3 regions of the Mycolicibacterium fluoranthenivorans genome follow, and region 1 is predicted to be linked to each of the others. Evidence: predicted binding sites of a transcription regulator. Region 1 holds the regulator's gene; each other region holds the start of a gene.
What was found. Region 1 encodes LexA, which represses DNA repair genes until DNA is damaged. Its sites were predicted from a motif close to CGAACANNTGTTCG; they were not measured.
Positions count from the first base shown of each region.

Region 2: a site for LexA is predicted at 2,147-2,160, ahead of FHU31_RS07800 (error-prone DNA polymerase). Genes of this name have one in related genera too.
Region 3: a site for LexA is predicted at 1,920-1,933, ahead of ruvC (crossover junction endodeoxyribonuclease RuvC). Genes of this name have one in related genera too.

Region 1 is NZ_JAANOW010000001.1:2,676,328-2,680,692, reverse strand. Features, by position in the region: gene FHU31_RS12945 (PhzF family protein) at 1-268, shown strand, start outside; gene nrdR (transcriptional regulator NrdR) at 275-739, opposite strand; gene FHU31_RS12935 (LysM peptidoglycan-binding domain-containing protein) at 899-1,441, opposite strand; gene lexA (transcriptional repressor LexA) at 1,639-2,313, shown strand; gene FHU31_RS12925 (sunset domain-containing protein) at 2,320-4,365, opposite strand, start outside.
Region 2 is NZ_JAANOW010000001.1:1,577,093-1,581,457, forward strand. Features, by position in the region: gene FHU31_RS07790 (IS110 family RNA-guided transposase) at 1-579, shown strand, start outside; gene FHU31_RS07795 (HNH endonuclease signature motif containing protein) at 860-2,074, opposite strand; gene FHU31_RS07800 (error-prone DNA polymerase) at 2,176-4,365, shown strand, end outside.
Region 3 is NZ_JAANOW010000001.1:2,824,274-2,828,638, reverse strand. Features, by position in the region: gene ruvB (Holliday junction branch migration DNA helicase RuvB) at 1-757, opposite strand, end outside; gene ruvA (Holliday junction branch migration protein RuvA) at 760-1,347, opposite strand; gene ruvC (crossover junction endodeoxyribonuclease RuvC) at 1,344-1,901, opposite strand; gene FHU31_RS13760 (hypothetical protein) at 2,010-2,339, opposite strand; gene FHU31_RS13755 (YebC/PmpR family DNA-binding transcriptional regulator) at 2,364-3,119, opposite strand; gene FHU31_RS13750 (TetR/AcrR family transcriptional regulator) at 3,161-3,763, opposite strand; gene FHU31_RS13745 (CocE/NonD family hydrolase) at 3,825-4,365, shown strand, end outside.

The DNA of each region.
Region 1 (4,365 bases):
GGACTACCCCGGCGACACCGGGCACTACGTGTGGGCCTGGACCAGCGCCGCAGACGGGGCGCTGCGGTCGAGGGTGTTCGCCCCACACGTGGGAATCGTCGAGGACGAGGCGACCGGCGCTGCCGCGGTGCGGATGACCGACTATCTCAGCCGGGATCTGCACATCACCCAGGGCAAGGGCTCGGAGATACACACCTGGTGGGATCCGCAGGGCTGGGTCAAGATCGCCGGGCGCGTGACCCGCGACAGCGACACCGTGGTCGAATGAGCGGGCTCAGCCGGTGCTCGTCACACGGCGATGGGCGCGCAACGCCTCGATCTCGCGCTCGAAATCGGCGGCCGAGCTAAACGACCGGTACACGGACGCGAATCTGAGGTAGGCGACCTCGTCGAGGTCGCGAAGCGGCCCGAGGATGGCGAGCCCGACCTCGTGGCTGGGAATCTCCGGCGAGCCCGCGGCCCGCACCGCATCCTCGACCTGCTGGGCCAACAGGTTGAGCGCATCGTCGTCCACCTGACGTCCCTGGCAGGCGCGACGGACACCCTTGATGACCTTCTCACGACTGAACGGTTCGGTGACGCCGCTGCGCTTCACCACGGCGAGCACCGCGGTTTCCACGGTGGTGAACCGGCGCCCGCACTCGGGGCAGGAGCGGCGGCGCCTGATGGCCTGCCCCTCATCGGTCTCGCGCGAGTCGACGACCCGTGAATCAGGGTGACGGCAGAACGGACAGTGCATCACCGCTCCTTCGCCGCACCGAATGTCGACCACTTCGAACGACTCCGAGCCTACCTGCACCACCCGCAGGCGTCGCCCGTCTGTCCTGATTGGGCGCTGGACGGGCGGCCGGCCGGGCACCGCCGACATTGGGCGGCAGCGCGTTTGGCCACTCACGAGTCAGCCGATCGGCGCGATGAGGGTCCGCCCGGCGGGCACCGCAGCGGAGTCGAGCTTGTTGAGTTCCTTGATCCGGTCGACCACCGAGTCGACGGGTGCGTCGGGAGCGACCCGCTGCGCCACATGTTGCAGCGTCTCCCCCGCTTCGACCTGCACCACCGACAGCCGGGTGGGTACCTGCACCGCAGCCTGGCCGACGTCACCGCCCACCTGGGCGACCAGACCCAGCCACACCGTGATCGCGGCGGCGATCAGCGCCAGCACCACGGTGGTGACCGGGGTGATCGGGCGGCGGCGGTGCGAGGCCCGTGACATCAGGACGCCGGTGCCGCGGTGCCCGAGCGGGGCACCCGAGGGCCGGCGCACCTGCGGGCGACGGCGCCGCACGACCACATCCCGCGGCAACGGCCACACCTCGGCCGCGGCGCGCCGCCGGACCTCGACCTGGCCGCGGCCCACGGGGCGCGCGTCGAAGTGAGATTCGAACTCGCGATCGAACTCGCGGTCGAACTGGGTGTCGAATCGAGTCTCCAGAATGGTCATTTCTCCGCCTTTCGCCGAGTGGGCCTGCCGATCGTTCGCTTGTGTGTTCGAAGATAGTCGATCATGTGTTCGATGGATAGAACATGTGATCGAACTGTTGCAAACGATAAAGGCACCCACCGACAAGTGGCGGCGCACGCCGACACGCCTCGAACACATGTTTGATTAATGGTCCCGGGGCGACTAGATTCGGCGCCATGAGCGAGCACACCGACACCCCTGAGGCGCGTTCAGGACTCACCGAGCGGCAGCGCACCATTCTGGAGGTCATCCGCGCGTCGGTGACCAGCCGTGGCTACCCGCCGAGCATTCGGGAGATCGGTGACGCGGTCGGCCTGACGTCGACCTCGTCTGTCGCACACCAACTCCGGACACTGGAGAAGAAGGGCTATCTCCGTCGCGATCCCAACCGTCCTCGCGCGGTGGACGTCCGGGGTTCCGACGATACGGTGACGCCGATCGTCGCCACCGACGTCGCCGGATCCGACGCGCTTCCCGAGCCGACCTTCGTGCCGGTGCTGGGCCGGATCGCCGCCGGTGGCCCGATCCTGGCCGAGGAGGCCGTGGAGGACGTGTTCCCGTTGCCCCGCGAACTCGTCGGCGAAGGGTCGCTGTTCCTGTTGAAGGTGGTCGGCGAATCCATGATCGACGCAGCGATCTGCGACGGCGACTGGGTGGTCATCCGTCAGCAGAACGTCGCCGAGAACGGCGATATCGTCGCGGCGATGATCGACGGCGAAGCCACGGTCAAGACGTTCAAGCGCACCCGGGGTCAGGTGTGGCTGATGCCGCACAACCCGGTGTTCGATCCGATCCCCGGCAACGACGCAGTGGTGCTGGGCAAGGTCGTCACCGTCATCCGCAAGATCTGACGGAGATCAGTTGGCGCGAACGAATCCGTTCGTCACCGCGAATTCCTCATTGACGAACCAGATCTCAGCCGGTGTCTGGTCATAGCCGGGCATACCGGGCGTCCAATACTCGCCCGTGCCGGTGTGCGCCTTGATCAGATAGCCCTCGGGTGCGCGGTACGGGTCGCTACCCGCCAGGCGCATCGAGGTATTTGCGGGATCCGGCTCCTCGATATGGATCGCCGCATGGCGTCCGCTGGGGAAGTCGGGTTCGTAGGTCGAGCGCGGAATCGGCGGTAGGCCCGCCACCAGGGGTACGGCGGCAGTCTCCGGTTCGGGCTCGTCGTCGTGGTCCACCTCGTCGCGATCGCTGAGGTCGTCGTCATCCTCGGGGACATCAGACTGGATGCGGGTGGGGGCCGTGTCGACAGAGTCGGCATCGGAGTCGAATTCCAGCGATTCGTGGGCATCGGGTTGGGCCGGTTCGCCGGCTTCGTCGTGCTCTTCGGCGCCGAGCCCCGCCAGCGCCCAGGGACTCTGCGGCGAGTAACCGCCGGGCTCCTGGCCGAATGCGGCGGGCCCACTCTCGTACTCGTCGGGCTCGTGTGACTCGGCGCGGCCGTCGAAACCCGAATCGTGCGGGCCTCGGTAGCCGGCCGCGTACTCGTCCTCACCGTAGCGATCGCCGTCGTAGCCATCGCCCTCGTGGTGCTCGCCGTCGTAGTGCTCACCGAAATGGTCATCCCGCGACCGCCGGTTGCGCAGCACCGCCGTGATGATGAGGCCGACCAGTGCGAGCAGCGGGATCAGGCCCAGCAGCCACCACCAACTCCACGCGTACCACTTCTTGCCGGCGGTACTGCTGGGCTCTGCGGCGGGGGCTTTGGGCGCATCGGCACCGGGCACCTCGAGGCCGGCCAGTTGCGACTGCAGATTCGCGGGCTCCGTCGTGAACTTATGGGTCGACTGGTCCCACGAGATGCTGCCGCCGTTGAACTGCTGGGTGATGACATCACCGTTCTGGGTCTGATCGCTCTTGGGCGCACCCAGATCCCCGGTGGCACCGCCGAGTTTGTCCCACGCCGCGTTCATGGCACCACGGACGATCACGGCGCCGAAGTCGGGAGTCCAGAAGATGACGGGCTTGTCCGCGGCGGCGAACGGCACGAACCGGCTGGCCGGGGCCAGCCCGCCGTCGGATTCGCTGGCGGTCGGGAAGCCGAGATCGCCGGTGGGTCCGCCGACGCTCTCGTACTTGGCCAGCACCTGACCGGTGACGACATCGGCGCCGGTGGCCGGGCTGTAGAAGATCTTGCCGCCGGCGTAGTTCTGGCCGACACCGTCGGAACCGATGGCGTACTGACCGCCGTCCGGGGCGCCGAGCGGACCCAGCGCTCCACCGGCAGCGCGGCGGGCCGCCGCGATCTCCGAAGTGGCGTCGGACGGGACCTCCAGGCCGGCGAGTTGATCGGCGAGTTCGGGCGGCGTCGTGGTGAAGGCCTTGGTCTTCCGGTTCCACGACACCTCACCGCCGGTGAACTGCTGGGAGATCACCTCCCCGCGCGAGATCTCATCCCCGGTGGGCACTCCGAGCACCGCGGCGGATCCGCCGAGTTTGTCCCACGCGGCGTTGATCGCCCCGCGCACCACCCTGGCTCCGTTGTCCGGTGTCCAGAAGATGACGGGGTTGTCCGCCGCACTGAAGGTGGTGTTGCGACTGCCGGGCGCGCGGCCCGGTCCCTCATCGATCGTCGGAAAACCCAGGTCGCTGTCCGCGGGACCGCCCAGAGACTGGTATTTGTCCAGGATCGCGCCGGCCATGATGTGCGCACCGGTCTGCGGAGTGAAGAAGATCTTGCCTCCGGCGAAGTTCTGCCCGAAGCCCGCACCGACGGCGTAGACGTCGCCGTCCTTGCCACCCAGGGGTCCGGTGTCGCCACCGGCATCGTCCCACGCGGCGCTGATCGCTGCGTCGGCGTCGCTCTCGGGCGTGGCCGACGCCGGTGCCGCGAGCACCATTGCCAGCACGCCGGCCACCACCATCATCGGCGCCGCCAGCCCTAGCAACGCGCG
Region 2 (4,365 bases), 1.1 Mb from region 1:
AGCCGGGTGGCACCGCAGTTGCCGACGCTGGCGACCCGGATGGCCTTCGATTCCGACTACGAGCAGGTGTTGATGTTGCAGGCCAGGCGCCGAGGTCTGGACTCGGCGATCGAGAACATCGCCACCGACAGTGAGTTCACCCCCGTGGTGCGCAGGATGTCCTGCCTGCGCGGGGTGGGCACGTTGACGGCGTTCGCGTTGGCAGTCGAGATCGGCGACTGGAACCGGTTCACCGGCAACACGATCGGTGCGTTCATCGGGCTGGTGCCCTCGGAGTCCTCGTCGGGTTCCACGCGATCGCAGGGACCGATCACCAAGACCGGAAACACTCACGCGCGCCGACTACTGGTCGAAGCCGCCTGGCATCACCGACCCAAGTATCAGGCGCGAGCGGTCATGCGTGCACGGTGGGAGAAGGCCCCCGCGGCGGCCCGTGCTCGCGGTCACGAGGGCAACCGTCGTCTGCACAACCGGTGGGTGGATTTCCTGGCGCGGCGCAAGCGGTCCACCGTGGCCAACGTTGCGATCGCCCGTGAACTGGCCGGCTGGTGCTGGTCACTGGCGGTCATGGACGACTGACCGCCACCTGACTGCTTCCTCGCGAGCACGGTGGTAGCAGCGCGTGGATCGACCCGCGACCCAACTATGAGCAGACCTTCGGGTCGACGCTCGACACTAGACCCGCGGATGCGATCCAGCCGAAACCCCGTCCTGCGGTAGCCAACCCGCGAATATCAGTCTGACCGCGCGTCGCCAACGACACGCTCACCACACGGACTCGCCAAGGAAGCAACGAGGCGCCGTCGGGGTAGCTCCCCGACGGCGCCTCCCCATGCCCCTTGACAAAGTTCTCTACATATCAGTTGTCGTTCGGCGGCGACTGGGGTTCGAAGGGTGGGTACCACCACCATTGGGCGCGTTCGCCGGTCGGTCCGGGGTAGGGCGGGACATTCGGTGCCGGTGTGGTGGGTGGGCGGGCCAAGGCTCCGCCGTCGAGTTTTCGGCCGTCGCTGTCGGTGACGACCAGCCGGTCCGCGGGGCCGGTGAGGGTGAGGCCGCCGCGGTGATGCAGGCGGTGGTGGAACGGGCAGAGCAGCACCAGGTTGGACAGTTCGGTGGGGCCGCCGTCTTCCCAATGCTGGAGGTGGTGGGCGTGCAGTCCGCGGGTGGCAGCGCAGCCGGGCACCACACAGCAGCGGTCGCGGTGCTCGAGTGCCCGGCGCAGGCGGCGGTTGATGGTGCGGGTGGCCCGGCCGGCGCCGATCGGTTGGCCGTGGCGTGCAAACCAGATTTCGCAGGTGGCATCGCAGAGCAGGTAGCGCCGTTCATCCTCGGACAGCACCGGGCCCAGGTGCAGTGCAGCGGCGGGCTTGTCGATATCGAGATGGATCACCACGGTGGTGTGCTGGCCGTGCGGGCGCCGGGCCACATCAGAATCCCAGCCGGCTTCGACCAGGCTCATGAACGCATCCACCCGAGTCGGGAACGGTTCTTCGGTGTCGGCGGGGTGTTCGGCGATCAACGCATCGTGGTGGGACTGCACGGCGGCATCGAATGTCGCGGCTTCCAGCCGGGGTAGCCGGATCCGGTAGGTGGTGTACCGGTCCCCGGTGGAGGTTTTCGTGACCTCCGGCCCCGATTCGGTCGGTGTCTCAGGATCGGGACGCGGTGCCATCGTCACCGCGGTGCGCAGCTGGCTGACCGTGGCCACCGACGCCAGTTCGGCGTAATGCTCATCGGAGCCCTCGGCGGCACGTTCGGCGATCACCCCGACCTGATCCAGCGACAACCGCCCCTCACGCAGCGCTTCGGCGCAGCGCGGAAACTCTTCCAGCCGCCGTGCCACCGCGACGACGGTCTCGGCGTTACGCGGGGCGACCCCGGTCTTCCACGCCACCAACGCCGACACCGACCGTGCGCCGGTCAGGCCACATAGCTCCTCGCGCTCCAATTCGGCCACGATCTGCACCAAGCGCCCGTCGATGGCATTGCGCTGCCCGCACAACTCGGCGATCTCGTCGAACAACACCTCCAGCCGCTGTCCGGCGGCCAAAGGTGTTGCGGTACCGGACATGAACCCATCATCGCAGAGGGGACCGACAAGTCCTGACCTCCGCGATGGACCGGCCCGAACCCGACTGGTCATCGAACAAATGTTCGATTACTCTGGGTCGGGTGGGCTGGCACAACGGACCGCCGACCTGGTCGGAGATGGAGCGGGTGCTCTCTGGCCGGTTCCCTCGGCCTGCCGAGGGTGGCGGGCCCCGCCGGATCGAGGCCCCGCCGGGTGACGGCGGGGACAGCCCCGGCTGGTCGCGCAAGCGCGGTGCTTACCGTCCTGCGGATGTCGAACGGGCCCGGTCCAAGGTCCCGTACGCCGAACTGCACACGCATTCGGCATACAGCTTCCTGGACGGGGCCAGCACGCCGGAGGAACTCGTCGAGGAAGCGGCCCGGCTTGATCTGCGGGCCATCGCGCTGACCGACCACGACGGGCTCTACGGGGTGGTGCGGTTCGCCGAGGCCGCCCGCGAGCTCAACGTGGCCACGGTGTTCGGGGCTGAACTGTCGCTGGGTAACGTGGCCCGCACCGAGGATCCCGATCCGCCCGGCCCGCACCTGCTGGTGCTGGCAAGGGGGCCGGAGGGATACCGGCGACTGTCCCGTCAGCTGGCCGCCGCGCATCTGGCCGGTGGGGAGAAGGGTAAACCGCGCTACGACTTCGACGCGCTCACCGAGGCCGCGGGTGGGCACTGGCACATCCTCACGGGCTGCCGCAAAGGGCATGTCCGCCAAGCATTGTCCGACGGCGGCCCGGACGCGGCCGTGCGCGCGTTGGCCGACCTGGTGGACCGGTTCGGACGCGATCGGGTCAGTGTCGAGCTGAGCCACCACGGTCATCCGCGCGATCACGAGCGCAATGCCGCGCTGGCCGCATTGGCGCCGCGGTTCGGGGTGGGCGTGGTGGCCACCACCGGTGCGCATTTCGCCGAGCCGTCCCGTGGTCGGCTGGCCATGGCGATGGCAGCCATCCGGTCACGCCACTCGCTGGACTCCGCGGCCGGCTGGTTGGCCCCGCTGGGTGGGGCACATCTACGCTCGGGAGAGGAGATGACGCGGCTGTTCGGCCCCGATATTGTCTCGGCGGCAGTGGATCTCGGCGAGCAGTGCGCCTTCGAGCTGAGGCTCATCGCACCCCGGCTGCCCCCGTTCGCGGTGCCGGACGGGCACACCGAGAACAGCTGGTTGCGCCACCTCGTCGACGCCGGCGCCGCTGAACGCTACGGGTCGCCGCAGCAGGCGCCCAAAGCCTATGCGCAGATCGAGCACGAACTGAAGATCATCGAGCAGTTGAACTTCCCGGGCTATTTCCTTGTGGTGCACGACATCACCCGGTTCTGCCGGGAGAACGGCATCCTGTGCCAGGGCAGGGGATCGGCGGCGAACTCGGCGGTCTGCTACGCCCTCAAGGTCACCAATGTCGACCCCGTCAGGAACGAGTTGCTGTTCGAGCGGTTCCTATCCCCGGCCCGGGATGGCCCGCCCGATATCGATATCGATATCGAATCGGACCTGCGCGAGAACGCCATCCAGTATGTCTATCAGAAGTACGGACGGGACTACGCCGCGCAGGTCGCCAATGTCATCACCTACCGGGGGCGCAGTGCGATCCGGGATATGGCGCGTGCCCTGGGTTTCTCGCAAGGGCAGCAGGACGCGTGGAGCAAGCAGATCAGCCGGTGGAACGGCCTCGCCGACTCACCTGATGTAGAGGATATCCCCGCCCAGGTGGTGGACCTGGCCACGCAGATCTCCAACCTGCCCCGTCATATGGGTATTCACTCCGGCGGCATGGTGATCTGCGACCGTCCGATCGCCGACGTGTGTCCGGTGGAATGGGCCAGGATGGAAAACCGCAGCGTGCTGCAGTGGGATAAAGATGACTGCGCGGCAATAGGTTTGGTGAAGTTCGACATGCTCGGACTCGGTATGCTCTCGGCCCTGCACTACGCCATCGACCTGGCGGCCGAATACAAGGGGCTCAAGGTCGACCTGGCGCAGCTGGATCTCTCCGAGCCCGCGGTGTACGAGATGTTGCAGCGCGCCGATTCGGTCGGGGTGTTCCAGGTGGAGTCGCGGGCCCAGATGGCGACCCTGCCGCGGCTGAAGCCCCGCGAGTTCTACGACCTGGTGGTCGAGGTGGCGCTGATCCGTCCCGGCCCGATCCAGGGCGGGTCGGTGCATCCCTACATCCGGCGGCGCAACGAACTGGAGGAGGTCGCCTACGACCACCCGTCGATGGAGCCGGCGCTGAAGAAGACGCTGGGGGTGCCGCTCTTCCAGGAGCAACTCATGCAGTTGGCG
Region 3 (4,365 bases), 150 kb from region 1:
CGCGGGTGATGATGCCGTCGGCCCGGACCTCGGCGTAGTCACGCACCCGACGCAACAGCCGGTTGGCGATCCGGGGTGTGCCCCGGGAGCGCCGGGCCACCTCGGCACCGGCCTCGGCGCCGAGTTCGATGCCGAGGATTCCGGCCGAGCGGGCCAGCACGCGTTCCAGGTCCGCGGGCTCGTAGAAGTCCATGTGGGCGGTGAAGCCGAACCGATCACGTAGCGGCCCGGTCAGCGCACCGGACCGGGTGGTGGCACCGACCAGGGTGAAGGGCGCGACGTCGAGCGGAATCGAGGTGGCGCCAGGACCTTTGCCCACGACGACATCCACCCGGAAGTCCTCCATCGCGAGATAGAGCATCTCCTCGGCCGGCCGGGCGATCCGGTGGATCTCGTCGATGAACAGCACATCGCCTTCGACCAGATTGGACAGCATCGCCGCCAGGTCACCCGCGCGTTCCAGGGCGGGCCCGGACGTGACCCGAAGCGCCGCACCGAGTTCGGCGGCGATGATCATCGCCAGCGAGGTCTTGCCCAGGCCCGGCGGCCCCGACAGCAGGATGTGATCCGGTGTGCCGCCGCGGTTCTTGGCGCCCTCGAGGACGAGCTGAAGCTGTTCGCGGACCCGATGCTGGCCGATGAACTCCGCCAGCGAGCGCGGCCGCAGGCTGGCGTCGACATCGCCCTCGCCGACCGTCAGTGCGGGTGAGACCTCCCGCTCGTCGGGACTCTCGGCGTCCTCACTGAACCGACCCATGTCTACTTCTTACCGAGCATGGACAACGCGGCGCGCAGCGCGCTGGAGGTGGTGGCCTCCGGATCGCCGGCGAGCACCTTGTCGGTGGCCTCCTCGGCCTGCTTGGCCGCAAAGCCAAGCCCGACAAGGGCTTCCACCACGGGGCCGCGAACACCGAACCCGCCCACCGCGGCCGGGCCCGCCCCGGCGACCGCACCGATCTTGTCGCGCAGTTCGAGCACCAGGCGTTCGGCGCCCCGCTTCCCGATACCGGGCACCCGGGTGAGTGCGGTGACGTCACCGTCGGCGAGCGCCTGGCGCAGCGCATGGGCGTCGTAGACCGCAAGCGTCGCCAGCGCGATCTTGGGACCCACTCCGGACACCCCGAGCAGGGTGGAGAACAGGTCCCGGGCCTCGCCGTCGACGAACCCGTACAGCGTCATCGAATCCTCGCGCACGATCATCGCGGTGATCAGTCTGGTCTCGTCACCACGGCGCAGAGTCGCCAGTGTGGACGGGGTGGCCATCACCTTGTAGCCCACCCCCGCCGCCTCGATGACCGCGTGGTCCAGTGCGATGTCGATCACCTCGCCACGTACCGATGCGATCATGCGCGGGCCGCCTTCAGTCGAGCCTGGTAGGTACGTCGAGCTTCGGCGGCCTTGGCCTCGGCTTCGGCCATCCGGGCGATCATCGGCGCCCGCCAGCAGTGACAGATGGCCAGCGCGAGGGCATCGGCGGCGTCGGCGGGGGTCGGTTTCTGCTGCAGGGCAAGGATCTTGGTGACCATCGTGGTGACCTGCGCCTTGTCCGCCCGGCCGTTCCCGGTGACCGCGGCTTTGACCTCGCTGGGCGTGTGGAAGTGCACGTCGATACCGCGACGGGCCGCGGCCAGGGCGATCACACCGCCAGCCTGCGCGGTGCCCATCGCGGTGTTGGCGTTGTGGTTGGCGAAAACCCGCTCGATGGCCAGCACATCCGGCACGTGCGTATCCAGCCAGTGCTCGACGGTGTCGCTGATGGTCAGCAGTCGCATGGCCAGCGGCGAGTCCGACGGGGTCCGCACCACGTCGACGTCCAGCGCGATCACCTGGCGGCCCTTACCGCTCTCGATCACCGACAGCCCGCAGCGGGTCAACCCGGGGTCGACACCCATCACGCGCACGCCCAACCCTTCCGTCTACGAACAGCTGTTCGATACCTTAGCCGCGGACGGCGACAAGGCGACGCAGGGACACACCCGAGCCATCCGGTCGGGTCCGAAGCCCACGGGTCAGACGATGGTCGCGCGGGTTTCCGGCTCGTCGAGCGGCCGCTGCATCTCCGCGACGATCTCAGCCATCCGCGCACGCGATGCCGCCCACCCGCGGACCTTCTCCTCGCGCGGGTCGTCGCCCTTGCGGCGCACCACGATGGTCCAGGGTGCACCGAAGAACCTGGCTGCCAACCAGAACGGCCAGATGACGAGGGCGGGCAACGTGAACATCAGCCCGATCCAGAAGAAGACACCGCTGTCGCCGGGGTCGAAAGCGATGGCCCCGAACGGCCACCACACCCGGCGCACCGAGCAGCGGACCCCGACCGCGTCCTTGAATCGGGTCACCGCGACCGCGTCACGACAGGACCGCTACTCCTCATCGAGCTGGGCCGCGACATCCTCGGGGATGTCGACGTTGGTGTAGACCTCTTGCACATCGTCGCTGTCTTCGAGCGCGTCGACGAGCTTGAGCACCTTGCGGGCGGCCTCCAGGTCGACCTGCACGCTCACCGACGGTTGGAAGCCGGACTCGGCCGAGTCGTAGTCGATCCCGGCGTCCTGCAGCGCGGTGCGCACCGCGACCAGGTCGGTGGGCTCGGAGATGATCTCGAAGCTCTCGCCCAGGTCGTTGATCTCCTCGGCGCCGGCCTCCAGGACCGCCGCCAGCACGTCATCCTCGGACAGCCCGTTCTTCTCCAGCGTCACCACGCCTTTGCGGGAGAACAGGTAGGACACCGAACCCGGATCGGCCATATTGCCGCCGTTGCGGGTCATCGCCACCCGGACCTCGCCGGCGGCCCGGTTCTTGTTATCGGTCAGGCACTCCACCAGGACCGCGACACCGTTGGGTCCGTAGCCCTCGTAGGTGATGGTCTGCCAGTCGGCGCCGCCGGCCTCTTCGCCCGCGCCCCGCTTGCGGGCCCGCTCGATGTTGTCGTTGGGGACCGAGGACTTCTTGGCCTTCTGGATGGCGTCGTAGAGGGTCGGGTTGCCACCCGGATCACCACCACCGGTCCGCGCGGCCACCTCGATGTTCTTGATCAGTTTGGCGAAGTTCTTGCCTCGACGGGCGTCGATGATCGCCTTCTTGTGCTTTGTGGTGGCCCACTTGGAATGGCCGCTCATGCAGGTACGCCCTCTTTCTGGTCTAACTCCGGCTGTCCACTCTACTTGGACAGATCCCCTTCGATATAGCGCTGGAGGTTCGGCGCGACGGCGGCGACCAGTTCGTCCTCGGTCATGGTGGCCACCGGCTCGATCCGCCAGATGTAGCGCATCATCGCCAAGCCCATGATCTGCGAGGACACCAGGCCGCTGCGCACCTTGCGATCGTGCTCGTCGGCACCCAGCTGCGCCACCCCCATCAGCTGACCTTCGACCACGCGGCGCAACTTCTCCCGCGTGCTCTGCTCGTGCGCCGCGGTCTGTAGTACCGAGCGCAGTACGGGCCCGATCTCGTCATCGCCCCACGCACCCAGCATCAGCCGCAGCAGCGCGGCGCCGAGGTCTGGCAGCGGTGTCGCCCAGGTGTTGGCGACGTTCTCCAACCAGCGCGGGGGCGGTGTCGTCGCCGCATCCAGCAGCCGATCCTTGGACCCGAAGTAGTGGTAGACCAGCGCCGGATCGACGTCGGCCGCCCGCGCCACCGACCGGATCGTCGTCCCGGCGTATCCGGTGTCCGCGAACGCATCGCGGGCAGCGCCGAGGATGCGCGCCTGAAGGACGCCGCGTTCGTCTCGCGGCCCCGGGGGCACCGCCTTCTTCGCCATCGCGACACCCTATCAATATTTTCACGTTGCGTTGAGATTAATTTCAACGTACCGTGAGACTATGGCAACGTCCCCCCTGAAAGCCCCACTGAACGGGCCTCAGACCACCGGCCGCACGTTCCGCAATCTCAGCGAGCCGCAATACGGCATACGCCGCGACATCAACGTCGGCGTGCCGGTCCGCGACGGCATCTCACTGATGGCCGACGTACACCGACCCGACGCCGACGGCCGCTTCCCCGTCCTGATCGCCGCGTCGCCCTACCCACGTCAGATCCAGGACCTCGGCGCACCGATGGGTTTCATCGAGGCCGGTAACACCCCGTTCTGGGTGTCGCGCGGCTACGTACACGTGATCGCCAATGTCCGTGGGACAGGCGGGTCGGGTGGCGAATTCGGCTTCTTCGACGGACAGGAACGTCGCGATATGCACGACCTCGTCGAATGGGCTGCGGCCCAACCGTGGTGTGACGGCAACGTGGGGATGATCGGCATCAGCTACTTCGCGATGACCCAGCTGGAAGCCGCGGTCGAGCGGCCTCCGCATCTCAAGGCCATCTTCCCGCTGGCCGTCACCTCGGATCTATTCGAGGCGGCCTCAC